Regions from separate parts of the Paenibacillus sp. FSL R7-0204 genome, predicted to be linked through region 1. Evidence: riboswitches for the same ligand, from Rfam matches in the RefSeq annotation. Region 1 holds a riboswitch; each other region holds the start of a gene.

Region 1 (5,426 bases):
AAGGGGCTAGCTGCCGTTTCATTAACTACTTACTGCCTCCCCCTGCTCCTCTTCTACTCCTGTCCATGTTCATGATCCCGGCCAAGTAACCCGCTGAGCGCCTCTGTTACATTCATGCCGGTCAGCGTCTTGGTCAGCTCAGGCACCTGGGCCATGATTTTGGCGATATCGCCGGTAATTTTGTTTACGCCTGAGGAAGCCCCGTCCTGGGAGATGACGGTGATTTTATCTACCTTGGCCAGCGGGGAAGCGATTTTCTCAGCCAGCTCCGGCAGGATTTTCAGGAATTCCACAGTCAGGGCCGCTTGAGTGAACTGTTTGTACGCCTCAGCCTTCTTCTGCAGTGCTCCCGCTTCCGCCGCTCCGGCGAGCTGGACGATCTCCGCATTCGCCTTCCCTTTTGCCAATTCCGCCTCCGCTGTTGCCAGTCCGCGCTTGGTCGTCGTAGCTGCTTCAGCTTCCGCCTCCAGAATCTGCCGCTGCTTGGCGGCTTCCGCTCTCATGATCGTTGCCTGATTCTCCGCCTGGGCAGGCTTGATCACCGTTGCCTCCAGCTCCCGCTGTCTCAGCTCGACCTCGATCTCCCGGACTGTGCGGTTGGCTTCGGCCTCCATCTGAGTGATTTTCACCTGCTCCGTAACCAGGGACTGCTTGATCTTGTTCTGCTGCAATTCGTACGCCAGATCCGCCTGCGCCTTCTTCACTTCTGTCTCCAGCTTGAAGTCCGCCTGCTTAATATTCAGCTCCTTCTCGAACAGGGATTCCTTCGCACGGGCGGCGGTTCCCGCTTCTATGGTCGCCTGATGGGCATTGGCTTTGGCAATGGAGGATTCCTTCTCCGCTTCGGCCTGCTTGATCTGTATGTCGCGTTCGGCTTCGGCCTTGGCAATACTGGCGTCGCGGCGGATACGCTCAATTTCGGGCACGCCCATATTGTCGATGTACCCTTTGTCGTCGGTAATCTTTTTGATGGTGAAGCTGACCACCTCCAGCCCCATTTTGTCGAGGTCCTCCGAGCAGGTCTCCCGCATCTTGCTGTTGATTTCGTCTGGGGTCTTGAGTATAGATTCTACACTGAGCTGGCCGATCAGGCCGCGCAGATGACCCTCCACCGAATGCAAAATAATCGTCTCACGGTCCTCTTCCGGCCGGTCAATGAACTGCTCACTGGCGGTGAGAATAGCGGTTGGATCGCTTTTTATCTTAATCTGGGCTACGGCCTCCAGGTTCAGCTTGATGCCTTGACGGGAGAACATGGCCTGCGCCGGGATCACATCGAAGCTCATCAGCATCATGGAGATGGTTTTATTGTTCTGGAAGCCGGGGATGACGAACGTCCCGCCGCCCTGGACCACTCTTTTGCCGCCGAGGCCGTATACGATCATGGCCTGATTGGGCGGAACCTTTTTATACGCGGTCACAATACTGGTTAACGCCAGCAGAATCACAACAACAATAGCTCCGGTTACATATAAAATTAACATTTGCTCCGACACTCCCCGTTAGTTTTGTTCCATTTCCCGTTCGAACAGGGTGACCGCTGCGATCCCCTTATCCGTCTTCACAATAATCACCCGATCGCCGCGCAGCAGTGACTGGCCGGATCCGGCCCGCACGCCGATGGAGCGCATGGTCCCGTGCAGCACATACTTCATCTCTCCCACGGCCCCATCCGCTGCGGCGATACTGATATAGCCGAGCTGGCCAGCCGGATCATAATCCAGTTCACTCATACTGCTGTCATACCGGGTCATCACCCGGGCCAGTACCGTGTAGAGCAGGATGCCCGGCAGCAGGGCGATCAAGGTACAGACCAGTACCACGGCGAGCAGCTGCATCCCGCTGTACTTGACAAGCATATACCCCGTGCCGCCCCAGACGGTGACAAACACCATCAGCGGAAGAATCGGCAGAAAGCCCGGCCCCCCGGTATCACCTCCCCCGACATGCAGGTGGCCTGCCAGGCCGTGTCCATGAATGCTGCCGCTTAGGATAAGCACGAGGCCAACCCAGAAGCAGACGATAAATACAGTAGCGATGGTAACCCCCTCCTTTCAATGTAATATGGCTATAAGAAAACTGACTGTAGTGGCGATGCGGAAACTGACTATTGTGGTACATAAACTGAATAACTAGTGTTGTTATAAGATTCAGTTGTGCTTCCACCTGTCACTATTGCCCCTAATTTCCACTTTAGGCTGCTTGGTTGTGTATGGCAGAGGCGCAATTGGATTCAGGGGCACTTGTGCTCTTCATTTCCGTATCCAGCCCATTTTCAGGGCATTCAGTGGGATTAATCCCCTTCCCTACACAGCAAAAAGACCACAGCAGCAGCAGGGCTCTCCGTGGTCGGTTACTCGATCATGGCGCTCATCCTCTCTCTTCGAGGCTTACGGGGTTAGCTGACGGATTCGGGCAGCGAGATTGCCCTACCTCACCAGAGCCATAGTAGCACACTGGCAAGGATTCACCCCGGGTACTCAGCAGCCTATCCTTAAGCCGCCTGCACCAGTTGGTTCCCCCGTTCCCGTTACGGAATTCAGCCATTTCAAGAACAGTGTCATTTCATTCGGTTGTTGATTGAATCTTACGCCTGCAGCCATTTAATGTAAAACCTCACGGATGACAAAAGAAGTCAATAATGCTGTCCCTTCGTGAATGAAGGCGCATTCTTCAGCTCTGCTCTTATCCGCCCGGGGATTTGCTCGCGCTATCGTCTGTTTACACCCATGTTACTCTTCCTCTCACGTACTTCCCACTGCCCTCCTAACTTAATCCCCTAACCCTACTTTTCTTCCTCAGCCCATTACTCCAAATTTAAAATATTCACATTTCCGTCACTCGATGCTCATTGTGCAATCTTTCCCTTTGAGCAATAATAGAACCTATAGATTCTATAGGGCTTATAGCTCTTAGGGAAAGGAGGAAGGTTGAGATTTGAATTCCAAACTGAATTTGCGGGACAAAAAAAAGGAAGCCACCGCCTACGCCTTAGCTGTAGCGGCCTTCGAGCTTGCGCTTGATAAGGGTATGGACGGCTTCATCGTGGACGATATTGTCCAGAAAGCCGGGTATTCCCGGCGGACTTTTGCGAATTACTTCTCCTGCAAGGAGGAGGCGGTAGCTGCCTATTTCATTGGCATGATTGCTGTCCAAGAGAAAGAGGAAGAGCATAACCCGCTGGCTGCTCTGGCGCCGGATTCTACACCGCTCGATGCCCTGTACAATCTGCTGAAGCTGCAATTCACCTCGGAGTTCCTGCATAAGCTGCGGCAGTTCGTCTCCCTGGCGAATCAATATCCGTCCCTGGAGCCTTACATTCTCAATGTCTTCCGGCATTTGCAGATCACCGCCCAGGAGACACTGGAGCAGTTCACCCGTGGACGGTATGCCGATGGATATACCCACCTGCTGGTAGGTGCCGTCTATGGGGCCTTCGTGCCTATCCTGGACGGACGGCTGAACGTCATGCTACCGGGTGAGCAGCAGAGCGGGGACTCCGGGGCTATGCCGTTTGACCAATACCTGAATTCCATGTTTGCTTATTTACGCAACGGCTTCTAAATTCACAGATAAAGAGGAGTAACCATTACATGTCTACCTTTCTATACCGCTTAGGAAAATCTGCTTATGCCAAGCCTTGGGCCTTCATTGCAGTCTGGATCATTGTACTCGGAGTTGTAGGCACCCTGATTGGAGTCAATGGCATTCAATCCAGCTCCGAGATGAAAATTGAAGGCACAGAGTCGCAAAAAGTGCTGGATAAGCTGACAAAAGAGCTGCCCGCTGCGGCCGGAGGCCAGGCTAGTATCGCCTTCACTGTACCGGATGGGGAGCGCCTTGATACGCCTGAGCGTACAGCGCTGCTGCTAAAGGCTATTAATGATGTATACAACATGGAATATGTCATTAACCCTGCCGAACTGGCAGCACAAGCAGCAGCCGCTGCCGATCCTTCTGCCGCCGCTGGCCAAGCTGCTGCCGATCCTTCCGCTGCCGCCGGTCAAGCCGCTGCTGATCCTTCCGCTGCCGCTGGTCAAGCTGCTGCCGATCCTTCCGCCGCTGCTGGCCAAGCCGCTGCCGATCCTTCCGCTGCCGCTGGTCAAGCCGCTGCTGCTCAGGCAGCACCGTTCGGTCCGCTGATTGCCCAAGGCGCTCCGGTTCCCGGCGTGATGCTGTCGGCTAACGGCAGCATTGCCCTGTTCCAGTTCCAGTTCACGGTTCAGCAGACATCTCTGCCATCGGAGGTGCCGGACAACATTATCGATGCCGTGACCGAAGTTGAACAGTCCGGCTCAGGCATTACCGCGATTCCAAGCGACTCGCTCAAAAGCATGCCGGCCATCGGCTCCACGGAAGCGATCGGCGTAGCCGTTGCTGCCATCGTATTGTTCATGACGCTGGGCTCAGTCGTTGCCGCCGGGCTGCCGCTGCTGACCGCACTTCTCGGTGTAGGCATTAGCGTCGGAGGTGCGTTTGCCCTCGGCAGCTTGATCCAGATGAACGATATTACACCAGTTCTTGCCGTGATGATTGGTCTCGCCGTGGGGATCGACTACTCGCTGTTCATTGTGAACCGCCAGCGCCGTCTGATCCTGGATGAGAAATTAAGCGCAGCCGAAGCAGCCAGCCGTGCACTGGGCACCGCAGGCAGCGCGGTATTCTTCGCCGGTCTGACCGTTATTATCGCCTTATGCGGTATGCTCGTTATCGGCATCGGCTTCTTGTCTACTATGGCCCTAGTTGCTGCGGCCAGCGTGCTGATCAATGTCCTGTTGGCCTTGTCCCTGCTGCCTGCGCTGCTCGGCCTGGTCGGTGAACGGATCGTAACCGCCAAAGCCCGGACCAAGCACAGCACCGCTGCCCAAAAAGCGCAGCACAGCTTCTCGCACCGCTGGGCAAATGCCACGGTGAAATACCGCTGGGCCATCATTGTGCTGGTGGTGCTGGTGCTTGGCACAGCCGCCATTCCAGTGACCAAGATGGAGCTGGGTATTCCATCCGGCGCCTCGGCGAACCTGGATACTCCGGCCCGTCAGAGCTATGATGTCATTTCCAAAGGGTTCGGCGAAGGCTTCAACGGCCCGCTGCTGCTGGTTGCTGAGACAAAGAATCCGTCTGAGAAGATCTCCATGCCGATCCTGGGCAAGCTGGTTCAGGAGCTGCAAATGCACGATAATGTGACCCTGGTCTCTCCGCTCGGTGTCAGTCCCACCGGCGATATCGCCATTATCAGCCTGATTCCGAAGACAGGGCCCACAGATACCGCAACCAGAGACCTGGTACAGGAGCTGCGTGATCCAGCGTCCAGCCTGACCACCCGCAACAATATTAATCTTGGCGTGACCGGCTTCACCGCCATCAATATTGATATGTCCTCGAAGCTGTCCGATGCCTTCCCTGTATACATCGGGATCATCGTGATC
Region 2 (5,426 bases), 2.4 Mb from region 1:
GAATCAGCCTGCGGTCAATCTCTACCGCAGTGACAGCCCCGGCCGTCATCGCCAGCCGTTCCGTCAGTGCTCCAATCCCCGGCCCAATCTCAAGCGCACCGGCTGTGCTGTCCAGACCGGCGGCATCCACGATTTTATCCAGAATATTCTGATCAATCAGAAAGTTCTGGCCCAAGCTTTTTTTGAAGGAGAATCCGTAACGCTGTATTATCGCTTTGGTTCTTGTTGGGGACGAGATATTCTCGATACCGCTCATGAAGTAATGCCTCCCTGATCAATTTGGGCGAGGGCCTGCGCGAATTCTTCGCGGGTAATGCCGAACATCGCCAGACGTTTGTACAGCTGCTTGCCATTGCAATAACCGATACCGAGCAGATTACCAAGCTGCATTCTGCGCTCAGCCGCCCGGGGATGCACCATCAGCCCTGCGGCCATGAGTTCATCCAGTCCGATGATAGCCTGTGCCCCCTCGAAGGAGGTATGTACATGCTCCAGCGCATGGCGGATAGCCTCAGGCGAAGCATTCTCTATTCCGATATCGCCTTTACGGGTGGCATCCTTCTCCGGGATGAAGGCATGCTTGCAGCCCGGCACCTTGGCCGCGACGATTTTGCGGATTCGCTCTCCGGCATGATCCGGGTCGGTAAGAATGATTACACCCCGGCGCTCCATGGCCAGCTTGATCTTGGCAATGACCCTGCTATCCACTGCCGAACCCCCGGTTTCAATCGTATCGGCCTCAACCGCCCGCTTAACGGCAACGGTATCACTTTTCCCTTCAACCACAATTAGCTCTTTAATCATAAATAATTTTACTCCTTACTCCAGAACGCAAAAAGAAGAGGATTCGCTCCCCTTCTTTTTGGCTAAAGAATGTATAAGTGATGAGCGGCAGCTCTCTAAAATTCCGTAAGTGCTTCCCTCACTATATCGTATTAACCGCTAATTTGCAAAAGACTTTACGTTTAGTTCAGCTCCGGCTTCACAGGTCCGATCACATAGAGTGTGCGCGACTTGCGGCCGAAATTACGGGCATGGCTCAGTGAATCGTAATAGACATCCACCTTGTTGCCTTTAATGGCACCGCCGGTATCCTCTGCTCGGCGAAACCCTAATCCTTCAATGTACACCCACCAGCCAATTGGTATAATACTAGGATCTACAGCTATAGTACGGCCTTCCGTTACGCGTGTGCCGGAGGCAGTACGTGTTCCAATACCCGGTTCCTGCGACGAATACGCGGTCATGGATACGTTTTTGATCATTCTTTTGTACTCGAAATCCACACCAGCCTTACTGGTAATATTGCTGGCCTTTGCGCTGGCTTTAGATGACTTGGAGGTTGTTACAGGTTTGGAGACTTTGGCAGTAACTACGACGGGCTTAGGAAGCGGCTTGGTTCCAATGGCAATGACTTTGTCCTTGGTAACCGTCTGTACTTCCTTGCCGATCATGCGCATGGATGCCAGCTCGCCATCTTGATAGATCTTCTCGATGTGCTGGATCATTACGCCCGGCTTACCTGCCTGTGCCACTCTTACGGTTCCCTTGGTCAATGAGGGGTCTGCTGTCTTAATGACCCGGAAAGGCAAATTAGTTGTCCGTTGAACCACATGCTTGTTAATCCGGACAATTTTGATTTCCATGTCTGCAGATACTGCGGTGTCTAGCGAAGGGTAAATCTTGTCTAAGCCTTCCAGGCTGTAGCCCAGCTTGCTGATGGCCTGACCAATGGTATCCTCGGTCGTAAATAACGTCTCGGTCTTTCCGTCTACGGTAAGAGCGAGCTTTTGCGCAGTGTTAATCACGATACGGTCGCCGTCTTTTATTTCATCACTAAGGCCAATAGATAATTCATCATGCGCCTGCAGCGAAATCTGTTCCTTAGCCAGCACATCACTGAACAGCGTTTCCCGCGTCTCCAGTTTCTGTACCTGTCCGTCTATTACTAGGGTAATTTCTTTTTTGCTCTGACCGTGTACGTACAGCAGTATTAACAGTGCGATAACAATCGATGCCACACCGGCAAGTAAAACTACGCGGGGATTCACTTGCTTCAACCGTAATGCGAAAGACCTGCTGGATGATTGCGAATCATGGGATACCTCTGGTTGGAATACGCCCACTCTTTCCATCCTCCTTACATAGCCCCGTCGTCCAAGTTATATCAAGGTAGACTGTATCACTTCTGACGAAACTAGGTTTGAGTTTGCAACAGGATACGCCCGCACTTGCTTCAGCGTTTCCTGCTCATGGATCGCCTGCTCGGCATAGTTACTCCGGAGATCTGTTATATAACAGTATGCCGGGAGCATTCTCATTATTCAAAACAAAAGAAGCCTAAAAAAGAGTTCATAGAGGACTCTTTCGTGGCTTCCCGGTGTCGAATACGTCGGAATGCTTATGCACGAGGTTTCCTCTCTTACTTGCGCTTACGGGGTTAGCTGTCGGGTTCGGACATAAGAGAGACGCCCTATCTCAGGTCACCCGCTCACGGCGGTTGCCCTCAAATTCACCCCAAGACCACGTAAAGAAATCAAATAATGCCTGCGGCAATTCTGCGGTTGCACTCTTGTACGTTCATGCGGCAGAGCATTATTGGTTCCCCCATTCTCCGCTTCCGGAGACTCAGCGAGACGATCCATGAAATTAGTGACTGTCACAGTTACAACAGCTCACTGCACTGAAAAGATGATATCCTGTTTTGATACATGTTGTAAAGGACGATTCAACCACGTTTACGTAAAAAAATGATTAAAATATTGTAATAATCGGCCATTTTCCCATTATAAAAGTTTAATATATCCGCTATACTTCATTTTTCACCGCTTTTACTCCCGTTTTCAGAGTATCCCAAATCGTTCCAGTGCGTTCGCATACGTAATTTCCGCCAATTCCTGTAATTCAATCCCTTTTATTGCCGCGGCCGCCTCCGCTACCAGCCTCACATGAGCGGTCTCATTTCGCTTGCCCCGGAAGGGGTGCGGAGTCAGATATGGGGAGTCGGTTTCGATCAGCAGCCGGTCCAGCGGCGTCTGGGCAAGCACCTCTTTAGGCACCCGTGCATTCTTGAACGTAATCGGTCCTCCAAAAGAAAGATGGAAGCCCAAATCAAGACACATCTTGGCACTTTCCCAGCTACCGGAGAAGGAGTGCATTACGCCGCCAACCTCGCCTGCCTTCTCCTCACGGAGGATGCGGATCACATCTTCATGAGCATCGCGGTTATGAATACAGATTGGCATCTTCAGCTCACGGGCCAGCCCGATCTGCTTGCGGAATACTTCATGCTGCACATCCTTGGGGGAGGTGTCCCAGTAGTAATCCAGCCCGATCTCACCAATGGCAACCACCTTGGGATGAGAGCACAAGGAAGCGATCCATTCCAAATCTCCGTCCTCCATCGTGATGGCATCCTGGGGATGCCAGCCAACGGCTGCATAAATATAATCATACTTCTCGGCAAGCTGCATAGTCGTCGGTATCGTGTCCCGGTTAAAGCCGATGTTGATCATCTTACTGACGCCGGCTTCCAGTGCCCTGGCAATGACCTCTTCGCGGTCTTCGTCGAATTGTGGAGCGTCCAGATGGGTATGGGTGTCGAATAACTGCATTACATTACATCCTTTCGGCCTGTTATTGTATCTATAATTTCAAGCTTGATCTGTTATTTGGCAAAAATCTCTGCGATGGATGGCGGCAGCTGTGGAAGGGCTTTCTGCAGCCTGTCCTGCGGAAAATACAGATGGTGTCTGCCGCGGTGAATACCGCTGATCGAGCGTACAATATCCGAGACCTCGGAGATTTCCCTCAGCCGCTCATGCTTGTCCAGAAGCAGGATCTGCTTGCTGTCAAAGCCGTCTCCCGGACGGAATACATCATAGGGAAGATCGGTGGGATAATCAATTTCCAGGTCATAATCGGGCCGGAGTCCTGCACCGGCAAAGCTGCGGCGAATTTCGTCAATCATGTCAGAATCCAAATGCTCCATCTCCACATATTTATACAGTTTACGATGGATAAAGCGGCTGCACAAGTCGCTCAGGATATCATCCTCCTCCAGCGTCCACTGCATGAAAGCAGTCTGCATCAAGGCTTCATCCAGCAGCAGATACTGCCTTACCGTTACCTCTCCGCTGAACAGATCACTTAAAGGCTCGATCATGAAGCGGAAGGCATGCTGCTGCTGCATCAGCTCCTTGGCCCGGCGGAGAATCTGTCTGAGAATAATCTCTGAGCTGCGGGTTACCGGATGGAAATAGACCTGCCAGTACATCTGATACCGCGACATCAGGTAATCCTCAATCGCATGCATCCCCGATTCCTTCACAACCACCCGGCCGTCATAAGGACGCAGCATCCGCAGAATCCGGTCGATGTCGATGGTTCCGTAATTCACTCCTGTATAATATGCATCCCGGAGCAGATAATCCATCCGGTCAGCATCCAGCGGTCCCGACACCAAATTGACAACAATTTCATGCTCATAGGTTTTGGAGATGACCGAGGCTACTTTACCGGGGAAATCTTCAGCCACATCACGCAGAATAGCAGTGACCTCTGTATCTTCCAGAATGATACGGCAGGTCCAGTCTTCATGATCCATTTCGAAAGCTTCTTCTATAGAATGGGAAAAGGGGCCATGCCCCAAATCATGCAGCAGTGCCGCACACAGGGTAAGCAACCTCTCCTCCGGCATCCAGTCCTTGTAGCCGCTCCGTTCAAACTGGGAGATAATCCTCCGCGTAATCTCATATACCCCCAGAGAATGGGAGAACCGGCTGTGTTCCGCTCCGTGAAAGGTCAAATAGGAGGTGCCCAACTGCCGGATGCGCCGCAGACGCTGGAACTCCATAGTATTGATCAATCTCCAGATAATAGTGTCCTGTACATGGATGTAGTTGTGAACCGGGTCCTTAAATACCTTCTCTTCTGACAGCGGTTGCTTCATGAAATCATCTCCTTTTCTTGTTTTATATAATATATTGTCGCTCTTTGTCGAATATTAGCGATTCATACACTGCCAAATCGACAAACATCTTAATAAGCTATTTCAGAGTGATTTGCCCGATCAAACGCGAAATAAATGTGGTCTCAAAAGATTCCTTAAAATTAGCCTGAAAAAAGGTTGACTGTTTTGGGAATGGTTGGTATTATAAATATCATAAAACAGTGAAGAATGTCGAATAATGACGCTTTTGAACATTGAGAGGAGCAACGATTGTAATGATGAAATCAACAGGAATTGTACGTAAGGTAGATGAGCTTGGACGGGTCGTTATTCCAATTGAATTGCGTCGCACCCTGGGCATTGGAGAAAAAGATGCGCTCGAAATTTACGTGGACGGTGAGCGGATCATGCTTAAGAAATACGAGCCTGCTTGCATTTTCTGCGGCAATGCTGAGAATGTAACTTACTTCAAAGG
Region 3 (5,426 bases), 1.1 Mb from region 1:
TTATTTTTGTAGGCTTATTCATGCTGGCTTCGAAGGACTCTTCGCCTGCCGGTACAGACAGTAAGCCGGTTGCCTTCAATTACAGCGAAATGATGCGGCTTGGCAAGGAGGATGCTCCGGTCAAAATTGTGGAATTCGGCGATTTCAAATGCCCGGCTTGCGCCCAGTTCACCGGTGTGATCAAACCGCAGATCGTTCAAGGTTATGTGGACCAAAATAAAGCAGCCTTCTATTTCGTGAATCTGGCCTTCCTCGGCACGGATTCCAGAACGGCCTCCCTGGCAGCGTTATCGGTGTATCATCAGAACCAGGAAGCGTTCTGGAAGTATTTCGATGCGATCTATGCCAATCAGGGAAATGAAGATAAGGAGTGGGCTACACCTGACTTCATGGTGAGTCTTGCCAAGCAGCTGGAGCTGCCGGTGGATTATGACCTGATGCGCAAGGATATTGATGACCGTACCTATGAGAAGGAGCTGGACCGGGATATTAAGCTGGGCACCGATACAGGCGTAACGAATACGCCATCCCTGTTCGTGAACGGCATCAAGGTGAAAGAGCCGTTCAATATGGAGGCGATTGACGCCCAGATTCAGGCAGCAGCAGCGGGAACAGGGGCCGCCCAATGACCGCCTTCTCTGCCTTCTGCCGGCGTAATTGTCTGTACTTGGCCTGGTTCGTCTGTGTGGTAGCTGTAGCGGGCAGCCTGTATCTCAGTGAGGTCCTGCATTACGAGCCCTGCAAGCTGTGCTGGTTCCAGCGGATCTTCATGTACCCGCAGCTGTTCCTGCTGGGGATCGCCACCTACCGGGCGGACAAGCGGATCATTCCTTATGTGCTTCCTCTTAGTCTGATCGGCGGCTGTATCTCTATTTATCATTATGCAGAGCAGAAAATTCCGGCGCTCAGCAAGGTGCTTCCCTGCACCATCGGCGTACCGTGCAACAAGGATTATCTGAATTGGTTCGGATTTGTAACGGTCCCTCTGCTTGCACTTATAGCCTTTGCCTTAATCTCCATTCTGCTCTGGACAGGACGCAAAGAGGAGCCAGCGGAGTAAGAAGCTGAGGGGCAGAAGGAAGAGAAGAGAATGCCCTTAATTTTAGTGAAAAATAATATACAAAAACCCTGTAAAATCACGTGTTAAAGGGATAATGAAAGAGAATGAAAGATCAAGACATACCGGATGATGAATTTGGTTGTTTTGAGTGCTTTTCATTCTTTTTTCATTTGTTTCCACGCTTTACGGAAGTCGCATTGTAGCTTAATATTAGTCCTTGTGAGAAGTTGAATATGCGCTGAATTTTCCGGAAGGAAAAACGGGGGAACCACACTTTGGCCAAGGCCAAAAGGGGTGAATCGGAGCAGGCCGCAAGGGCTGTAACCGTAGGGCTACCACAGTCCGAATCCGCCAGCTAACCTCGTAAGCCAGCAGTGGGATAATGACCATGCACTCGAAGGCATGCGGATCATTTCCGTATGCTTATTTTGGTGCCTGCATTTATGAAATCCACTTATGAAAACAGCGCAGGGAAAGCCCGTTTCAACTTAACCAAGAGAGGAACTGTTACTACAATGGTAAGCAAGGTTAAACGACTATTGATCGGGCGTCCGATGAAGTCGAACGAACTCGATCATGAAAAGTTATCCAAGGTGAAAGCACTGGCTGTCCTGTCTTCTGATGCACTCTCGTCTGTAGCCTACGGAACAGAACAAATTCTGATTGTACTGGTGGCCGCCGGATTCACCGCTATCTGGTACTCCTTGCCAATCGCATTAGCCGTACTGGGCTTGCTGGCCATTCTGATCCTGTCCTACCGGCAGACGATATTCGCTTATCCGCAGGGCGGAGGTGCTTATATTGTAGCCAAAACCAATCTTGGGGTGCATACGGGGCTTCTGGCCGGCGGCTCGCTGCTGGTGGATTACATTCTGACGGTGGCGGTAAGCGCCTCGGCGGGGACAGATGCGATCACTTCAGCTTTTCCAAATCTGCATAATCATAGTGTCCTCATAGCGGTATCTGTTATCGTACTCTTAACGATTGTTAATCTGCGCGGGGTGACCGAATCGGCTTCGTTCATCGCCATCCCTGTCTATCTGTTCGTTGTTTCCATCTTCGTGCTCATCATCTCGGGGGTCTTCAAATATATGACCGGCGGCGCCCATGCCCACGTTCCTGAGATTGGCTCGGCGGTATCGAACGTGAGTATGTTCCTGCTGCTGAAGGCCTTCAGCTCCGGCTGTTCGGCTCTGACCGGGGTTGAGGCAGTCTCCAATGCCATTCCTAACTTCAAAGCACCGGCGGAGAAAAATGCAGCTAAAACGCTGATGCTCATGGGCCTCATTCTCGGGGTGATGTTCACGGGCATTACGCTGCTCGCTTACTGGTACGGCATCATGCCCGATGAGAAGGCTACCGTGGTCTCACAGATTACCGAATCTACCTTCGGGCGCGGCGGACTGTACTTCTTCATCCAGGGGATTACTGCGGTTATCCTGTTTCTGGCAGCCAACACGGCGTACTCAGCCTTCCCGCTGCTGGCGTTCATGTTCGCCAAAGACAAATATCTGCCCCATGCCTTCATGGTGCGCGGCGACCGGCTGGGCTTCTCCAACGGTATTATTTTCCTCGGCGTGATGTCGGCAGTGCTGGTAGCGGCATTTCACGGGAATACAGAAGGACTCATCCCATTATATGCAGTAGGGGTATTCATTCCGTTCACGCTGTCGCAGCTAGGCATGATGGTCCAATGGTACAGAACGAAGCCGCAAGGCTGGCAGAGCAAGTTCGCCGTGAATACGGTCGGGATGCTCACCACGTTAACGATCACCATGATCTTCATCATCACCAAATTCTCCAGCGTGTGGATGGCCTTCATTTTCCTGCCGGTCGTCATTATCGTGTTCCACCGGATTCACCGTCATTATATGAATATTGCCGATCAGCTGCGGATTTGTCCGGCAACCGATAAGCCTTGTATCAAAGGAAGCACCGTAGTCGTTCCGGTCGCCGGTGTGACCCGCGCTGTACTGCATTCGATCAGCTATGCGAAGTCATTGACGGATAATGTGGTCGCTGTATATGTAGGTTTCGATGAAGAAGAGATTCACAAGATGGAGCAGAAGTGGGAGGAGTGGAACCCCGGCGTACGCCTGATCGTCCTGCGTTCCCGCTACCGCAGCATTATCCGCCCGCTGGTGAAGTTCATCGATACAGTAGAGTGGAAGACCTCTTCAACGGATCATATTACCGTCCTGATTCCGCAATTCGTGACCAAGCACTGGTGGCAGGCGGTGCTGCATAATCAGACCAGCTTGTTCATCCGTTCATATCTGATGAATCAGAAGGACATTGTCATCGCCACGGTTCCTTTCCATCTGCATAAATAATATAGAAGATTATAGGAAGACGGCTGTTTCTGCTTCATGCGGAGGCGGCCGTTTTTACGTTTTAGTTGACAGAGATAATGAGAATCAATATCATCAATCTATAAGCAATAAATGAGCTTGTCTGTTTTATAGCTAAATTATAATAGAGGAGCCTTGCTCCATTACATTTATACGAGGAGTGTTATCATGTCGGAACGTTTAAATACAGAGCAGCTGAGCATCGGATATGCGGAGACTATGATTGTGAAGGGGCTGAACCTGTCGCTTCCGACAGGGAAGATTACGGCGCTTGTCGGGGCGAACGGCTCGGGGAAATCCACGATTCTGAAGACAATGGCCCGGATCATGAAGCCGAAGAGCGGGAGTGTCATGCTTGACGGGAAGTCTATTCACAATCTCTCCACCAAAGAGGTGGCCCGCCAGCTGGCGATTCTGCCGCAGAATCCTACTGCCCCGGACGGCTTAACGGTATCTGAGCTGGTAGGGTATGGACGGTATCCGCATCAGAAGGGCTTCGGCAGCCTGACGCCTGAAGACCGCAGCATTATTGCCGATGCGATTGCGCTGACCGGCATGAATGAATTCCGTGACCGGCCGATTGACCGCCTCTCCGGCGGACAGCGGCAGCGGGCCTGGATCGCCATGGCACTGGCACAGCAGACAGATATTCTGTTCCTTGATGAGCCGACGACCTTCCTGGATATGGCCCATCAGCTGGAGGTGCTTCAGCTGCTGCAGAAGCTGAATGAGCAGGAAGGCCGGACGATCATTATGGTTGTCCATGATTTGAACCATGCCTCCCGTTACGCACAGCACATGGTAGCGATCAAATCCGGCAATGTGATCAGCGAAGGCGCTCCGAACGAGGTAATGACACCGGCGGTGCTGCGTGAGGTATTCGGCATTGAGGCGGATATTGTACCTGATCCGCGTACAGGTGTGCCGCTGTGTTTGCCTTATGAGCTGGCTGCGTACAAAGCAGCCGGGCTGTAGGAGGAGGAGCGGCTGGCGAATAGGGTATAATTGGGAATTTCGAAACATAATAATGCTGTATGCAGCTTCGTAACAGGCTCCTGTCATTGACAAGGGAGCCTGTTCGTTGTTAAAGTTGTGGTTGCTGAAGCCGTAATTAACCGGCAGCGAGCACGACCATTATCTTGTTTATAGAGTTAGGAGCATGAAGAATGAATATTGACAACATATATGAGGATTTGCAGCCGCTTGTTACAGCAGGCTCACTGAAACGCCGGGAGAGCCTTAAGAATCTGGTCTATACCCGCATGGGCGGCGAAGCAGATATTTTGGCTGCTCCTGTTACATATGAAGAGATCCAGAGCATCTATGCTTATGCCCAGGATCATCAGATCCCGCTTACGATTCTCGGCAACGGCTCCAATGTCATTATCCGGGACGGAGGCATCCGCGGCATCGTGCTCCAGACCTCGGATCTGTCCGGGATGGGCATCCGTGACGGGCTGCTCTATGCGCAGTGCGGGGCGAAGATTATCGATGTCTCAAGCTATGCGCTGGAGCAGAAGCTGACTGGTCTGGAATTCGCCTGCGGCATCCCGGGCACGGTAGGCGGGGCATTGTATATGAATGCCGGAGCTTATGGCGGTGAAGTGAAGGATGTGCTGGACAGTGCGCTCGTGATCGACCGGAAAGGCCATCTCCTCACCCTGCACAGCGATCAGCTGCAATGGGGATACCGCAGCAGCATCTTCGCCAGCGGACAATATATTGTACTGGAGGCGAGATTCAAGCTTCTGCCAGGCGATCCTGCCGCGATTAAGGCGTCCATGGATGAGTTAACCTATCTGCGGGAATCGAAGCAACCGCTGGAGTATCCGTCCTGCGGCAGTGTATTTAAGCGGCCGCCGGGCCGGTTCGCGGGGCAGCTGATTCAGGAGAGCGGACTCCAGGGGACGCGCATCGGCGGCGCTGAGGTCTCACGCAAGCATGCGGGCTTCATTATCAACGCCGACAACGCGACAGCCAGCGATTATATCGGATTGATCCAGCATGTACGCTCA
Region 4 (5,426 bases), 4.7 Mb from region 1:
TCTGCACAGCGGGTAACTGCTCCTCGGAGAACTCCGTATAGGAGACCACCAGTCTGCATTCTTCCAATTCTGTCCGGTTCATCCGTCCGTAATCCTCCGTACAAATTACCTGGAACTCCGGTTCAAGAAGCTGCTCCAGCTCACGGTCTACCCCCTCGAAGGGATGATACTTCACTTCGGTATAGCTGCCGAACGCCAGTGCTTTGTATGAAGACATGATGTACACACCTCTCTTTTGCCAAGATAGCCTGTCCTGAATGTTCGTGTCACCAGGGCCAGAGATTGCCGTCCAGATCGATATAAGCCGGTTCTTCAGCAAGATACATCTTGTGGTTATGAACGATCGTCATAATTTTGCCTGCCGATTCTTCAGGAGTTACAGGCGCCTTCGCATCCTTCTCCCCGTTCATATAGGTCTGCAGCCAGCCGGGATGGAAGACCAGCACTTGTCCGCCCATCGTACGCAGATGATTGTGCAGCAGCGAAGACTGCATATTAAGCGCGGCCTTGGACATACAATAGCCATACATATTGATCCGCTTGTTCCGTCCGATGCTTCCGGCCTCTGACGAGATATTAACCACCAGACGCTGTCGGCCTTGCAGCAGTAAGCCCATCAATGCATTGCTCACCCTCAGCGCACCCAGCGTGTTCACGTTATAAATCTCCGCCATCGCTTCATCATCCATATCCACGAGCACCGTTGCATCATCCGACCGGTGGATAATCCCCGCATTATTGATAATCATATCAAGGTGCCCTGTACTCCCGGCAATACTCCGTGCGGCCTCCTTTACGCTCCCTGCATTGCCGATATCAAGAGGGACCAGCCGCAGGCTATCCGGATATTGCGCTTTCAAAGCTTCAAGTAGCGCAGGGTCCGGCAAATACTGTCCGGCAAACACCATGTACTTACTCTCCAAAAGAGATCGAACGAGGCACAATCCCAGTCCACGGTCAGCACCGGTAACACAAGCAACCCTTTTCATTAGCTCCCCCCTCATATCTGCATGATTATGCACCGAGCCTAGGTTCATCCCTCTCACATTAGCATGGCCTCGCGCCGTTAACAACATCCTGCAAGGGAGGGGCAAGCTAAGCTTAACTTTACTTTTGCTTTAATTTTGAACTATGTTACAATCAAGATTAATAGTTGTTAACAACACAATTGTTGACAACAGGTTTCATTAACTTTTACCCGGGAAGGTGATCCTAAGGTGTCTATTCAACAAATCCACACTAAAGAAGAATTACAGCAATATATCGGGCAGCCTGGCAAAAAACTGCTCTTCAAGCACAGCACCACCTGCCCGATCAGCGCCAAGGCCAATGAAGAATTCCAGGCCTATGCACAGCATTCAGATACTCCTGCAGCCGTGGTCCATGTAATCGAAGACCGTCCTGTCTCCAATCAGATTGCTGAGGATTTCGGAATCAAGCATGAATCCCCGCAAATCTTCCTGCTGGAGGACAGCGAAGTCCGCTGGAACACCTCACACTGGAAGATTACCCAAAAAGCGATAAAGGAAGCAGTGGAACAATGAGCGCGAACGTAATTGTCTACTCGACCTCCGGCTGCAGCGAATGCAATCAGGTCAAGCAGTTGCTGGAGAGCAAAGGAATTCCCTTCGAGGTCCGGGATGTGATGACAAGCTCCGTCTATCAAGAGGAAGTAGAGAAGCTGGGCTTCATGGGCATTCCTGTCACCGTATCCGGGGACCGGGCAGTCAAGGGCTTCAATCTTCCTGAGCTCCAGGAGCTTATGGATGCTGCTGTTCTGTAATATACACAAAGGTGCTGTCCTCTCAAGAGGAGCAGCACCTTTTTTTGCGGTTCATTGATGTGAAATTTGTATATTTATATATATCTGGAACAGGAGGACTGATCAATTGAAGTGGCTACAGGATGAGCATGCCGCCAAATGGCGTGAAGAAGGGCAGCGTTATGTAAGCGACGTCAATCAATTAGCTGTCAATTCGGATGAGACGCTGCTGGCTGTAGGGACTTATGGAGGGATGCTGCACTTCCTTGACCTTCATGCCACCAACCGCAGCGACTATGAGATTACAACTGGAACCGTTCGTGAGGTGAAGCGGATGATTGCCTGGAAGAATCAGAAGGTTCCGCTTTGGTGGTGATCTCTGCCAAAAATAAAAAACAGCGCTTGAGCGAGATAAATGGCAGATAAACTGCTACATATATGAGTTTTGGCTTCCCTATGCACTGCCATTCAGCCATTTGCTGAAAAAAAGACGAATAGCACTCTTTTCCATTTTTACAAACCCCCTCCGAAAAGAGTATGATTCGTGTTGAAAGCAAATGAACGCATTCATGAAAATGAGCATATGCATGCACGCTGAATTTCCGTCATGTGGAAAACGGGGGAACCATCCGGCCGTCAGGCCGACTTGGGGTGAATCCGAAGGAGAATGCCACGCGCAGGTCTCCGGCAGGTAGGGCGACTCTCACCGTCCGAATCCGACAGCTAACCTCGTAAGCGCCAAGAGAGAGCCCTGATCCGCCATGCTTTTGTGCCAGGCGTCTTACGCCTGTTACCCAAAACCGCAGGCAGAGGTCCTCCTCTGCCTGCGGTTTTTTGCGCGCTGGAATGAACTGCACAGTATAGATTCAGGAAGGAACGTGACCACATGCCTGACCCCTTATCGCCCAAGGCAGCTGCTGCTGCCGGATTCAACCACTACACCCGGCAATATAGCAGTCCCGTCTATGCGCTTAGCTGTCTGCTGCTGGAAAAAGGCGCCCGCGCCGAGCAAGCAACCACCGCCACCTTCGTGGCACTCCATCCACTATGGCTCAAGAGCAGCCTCTCAGGGGACGGCGCTGCTGCGGCTGCCTACAAAGAGTGCATCCGCCAATGTGCCGTGCTCGCGCGGAACCGTAGCCGATCCGCTTCTGCGCTTAACTGGGACGATCACGTTGCCAGTGCCTTATGGTACGGCATCCAGCTCCCCCTGCCCGACATCAGCCGGATCCTGGAGTGCAGCATCCCCGAGCTGAAGGCCCGGCTAAGAGGAATACGCGAGCAGATGGCAGCCGCACATTCTGCCTTGCCTGCGGTCCACCGCCCTTCGGCGGGATGAGGTGGGTGATTAGCATGGGCTATGGGAATGTGTGCGCCGGAACGAGTTGGATGTAGCGGAGTTATGATACGGGTATGGCAGAAGGAGTCTGATGTGGCGGAATTAGGATACCGGTGCGGCAGAAGGAGATAGCGGGCGGGCTGCGGACTACAAATCCGCTATTTCGGCAAATGAGACTATTCTGAAGGCCATGCGGACTGAGAGGCGCTTAATTAACCCATTCCGCCTCATTTTCTGCTCCACCCAGCCCGTTAAGGTCCTCTCAGTCCGCAACGGGGAGATAATCGGTCTTTTTCACAAAATAAGGGCCTCTGAGTCCGCCTACAATACAAAATACCCCTCAATGGGGCTCTAGCTTCGATATTCATTCAGGTACTTTTGCGGGGACCCCAAAACATATAAATTCTATCAAATAAAGCCGCAGCATCCGCCGCGACTTAGTCCTTGACTCTCAGTACCAGCACCCATGCAGTGCTTGGCTCATCTTACATAGCTCGATCATCCCATGCACTGATCCTGTCTCCGCCTGCCGTTCACTACATAGAACTCAGCTCTTGCCCTTGCCACCCTTGCCGCCCTTGGCAAACCGCCAAAAAGCCATACAGCAGCCGAGCAGTCCGGCTCCCAGCAGAAGGGTCTGTAACGCCCCCAGCCAAGTCGACTGATCCGAGGGGATCAGGCTGCTGACAATAATGAGCAGGATAGAAGCCGCGACCAGCACGGGGGTTTGTCTACTTTTCTTCACAACCATTCACCACTCCTAAAGACTAATACTACTAAGGTACACCATCTCCGGCGTTTTCACCAGTTCAGGGTCCGGGTAAGCAAGACTCTAGGGAATGATCGTCACATGATTTAAAGGATACCTTTAATTGCTTTTTAAAGCCTTAATCTCACTAATAAGATTATCCAGTTTATAGCCGTTAGTATCCTGGGAGAAGCCTCTCATTTCTTCACTTTGACCCTCAAACGCAGATAGAACATAATCGTCCTCAACCACATAATACGTACCATATCGCGTAAACGAGTAGCTTCCCTCCTGCTCTTTACCTACACCCTTTTTCACGGCTACGACAATTTTCATACCTGGTTTGAGTTCGGGTTCAATTCCCTTAAACTCAGAGTTGTAAATCAGGTTAATGGTGCTGCCAACCTCCTCGCCTGTGACGACTTCATCTACCTTCACTTGAAAAGAAGTGAACTCCGGCCGATACGGCTGCTCTCCGGCTGCTTCTAATTTCTCAGCCAAATTGCCCTCCGGAGTACCTGGCTCCGTAATTAGATCCACGCTGAAATCCGGCATTTGCTGAATGACCTCCGCTATAATAACCGAATCCGTATAATCCAGCACCTGCTTAAATGTCAAATCCTGTAGATCGACATTTTGGGGTGATCCAGTGGATACAGGATATGTTTTACGAAGCTCTTTTATTTTCTCCGGAGAAAGGCTTGTGGCGGAAGACATATCTGATGTTGAGGAAGTAACACTTGAACAGCCTGTGATCAGCCCCAGTACGATAAATGCCATGACCGCAGGGGTCATTAATTTTTTTATATTCATCTCAATCCTCCTTATAAATTTAATATTTATTAGTCAAGTCATTAATATCGTGTGCTCTAGGAGTATAATATCCTTCATAACTTCCACCAGTTCGCATAATGGACTCAGCATTAGTGGGGTAATAATATTCGTTAGGATGACCAAGCCCCAGCGCATGGCCAATTTCATGGGTAATTGTAGCGATTTTATGATTATTCTTATCGGAGCTACTATACATCGATGTATAGGGTGTCATAAAAATCTGTGCGTACCGGACCTTCCTTGAAGAGTTTTGTACATTTGAAGAGTTAATAATATATCCATCAGTTGACTTGGAGTCAGTTATTCCAAGTATACCTGTACCGATAACACCGAAGCGTTGGTCCCAATAAGCCTTAGTAGCTGAAGCTATATCAAGAGTAGAGGCTCCAAAACTAGCTTGACTCGTTGTAACTTTTTTTGAATATGTTGACCATAAAAAGGAAGCAGTGGAATATGCGCTGGTATACTCAGTGCTCAAGTTATCTCCATTAATTTTTAAATTTGCCTTACCATTACTTAAATTATCCCATTTAATCGGGTAAGCAGTCGCATTAGTGGGTGAACCTGTGTAGTATATTTCATGTGCGCTTGCTGTAGAATGAAGAATAGGGACAGTGGAAGTCAAAAATGCTATAAGTGATAATGTTAACGCTTTCTTTTTACTATGCATGTAAAATTTTCACCTCTCCTTAAAAGTTATTATATCTAAATATGTTTATATTTTACATATAAATCCTCCTTTT

The links. Region 1 has a riboswitch for cyclic di-AMP ahead of MKX42_RS11265 (hypothetical protein). Riboswitches for the same ligand answer to the same signal wherever they lie in the genome.
Region 2: linked by a shared signal. The riboswitch ahead of MKX42_RS00860 (3D domain-containing protein) and the one ahead of MKX42_RS11265 (hypothetical protein) in region 1 are both predicted to bind cyclic di-AMP.
Region 3: linked by a shared signal. The riboswitch ahead of MKX42_RS16420 (APC family permease) and the one ahead of MKX42_RS11265 (hypothetical protein) in region 1 are both predicted to bind cyclic di-AMP.
Region 4: linked by a shared signal. The riboswitch ahead of MKX42_RS31620 (hypothetical protein) and the one ahead of MKX42_RS11265 (hypothetical protein) in region 1 are both predicted to bind cyclic di-AMP.

What each region holds. Positions count from the first base shown of each region.
Region 1 covers NZ_JBBOCA010000001.1:2,545,911-2,551,336, reverse strand. Annotated here, with positions in the region: gene MKX42_RS11270 (flotillin family protein) at 54-1,484, opposite strand; gene MKX42_RS11265 (hypothetical protein) at 1,503-2,000, opposite strand; cyclic di-AMP (ydaO/yuaA leader) riboswitch at 2,373-2,555, opposite strand; gene MKX42_RS11260 (TetR/AcrR family transcriptional regulator) at 2,938-3,564, shown strand; gene MKX42_RS11255 (MMPL family transporter) at 3,594-5,426, shown strand, end outside.
Region 2 covers NZ_JBBOCA010000001.1:170,670-176,095, forward strand. Annotated here, with positions in the region: gene rsmA (16S rRNA (adenine(1518)-N(6)/adenine(1519)-N(6))-dimethyltransferase RsmA) at 1-256, opposite strand, end outside; gene rnmV (ribonuclease M5) at 253-804, opposite strand; gene MKX42_RS00860 (3D domain-containing protein) at 966-2,126, opposite strand; cyclic di-AMP (ydaO/yuaA leader) riboswitch at 2,415-2,644, opposite strand; gene MKX42_RS00865 (TatD family hydrolase) at 2,844-3,614, opposite strand; gene MKX42_RS00870 (HD domain-containing protein) at 3,668-4,951, opposite strand; gene MKX42_RS00875 (AbrB/MazE/SpoVT family DNA-binding domain-containing protein) at 5,227-5,426, shown strand, end outside.
Region 3 covers NZ_JBBOCA010000001.1:3,690,910-3,696,335, forward strand. Annotated here, with positions in the region: gene MKX42_RS16410 (DsbA family protein) at 1-629, shown strand, start outside; gene MKX42_RS16415 (disulfide oxidoreductase) at 626-1,060, shown strand; cyclic di-AMP (ydaO/yuaA leader) riboswitch at 1,287-1,446, shown strand; gene MKX42_RS16420 (APC family permease) at 1,576-3,393, shown strand; gene MKX42_RS16425 (ABC transporter ATP-binding protein) at 3,580-4,386, shown strand; gene murB (UDP-N-acetylmuramate dehydrogenase) at 4,578-5,426, shown strand, end outside.
Region 4 covers NZ_JBBOCA010000001.1:7,294,221-7,299,646, forward strand. Annotated here, with positions in the region: gene MKX42_RS31595 (ThuA domain-containing protein) at 1-217, opposite strand, end outside; gene MKX42_RS31600 (SDR family NAD(P)-dependent oxidoreductase) at 267-989, opposite strand; gene ytxJ (bacillithiol system redox-active protein YtxJ) at 1,218-1,544, shown strand; gene MKX42_RS31610 (glutaredoxin family protein) at 1,541-1,783, shown strand; gene MKX42_RS31615 (hypothetical protein) at 1,890-2,138, shown strand; cyclic di-AMP (ydaO/yuaA leader) riboswitch at 2,345-2,514, shown strand; gene MKX42_RS31620 (hypothetical protein) at 2,649-3,101, shown strand; gene MKX42_RS31625 (hypothetical protein) at 3,649-3,846, opposite strand; gene MKX42_RS31630 (hypothetical protein) at 3,970-4,662, opposite strand; gene MKX42_RS31635 (zinc-dependent metalloprotease family protein) at 4,682-5,353, opposite strand.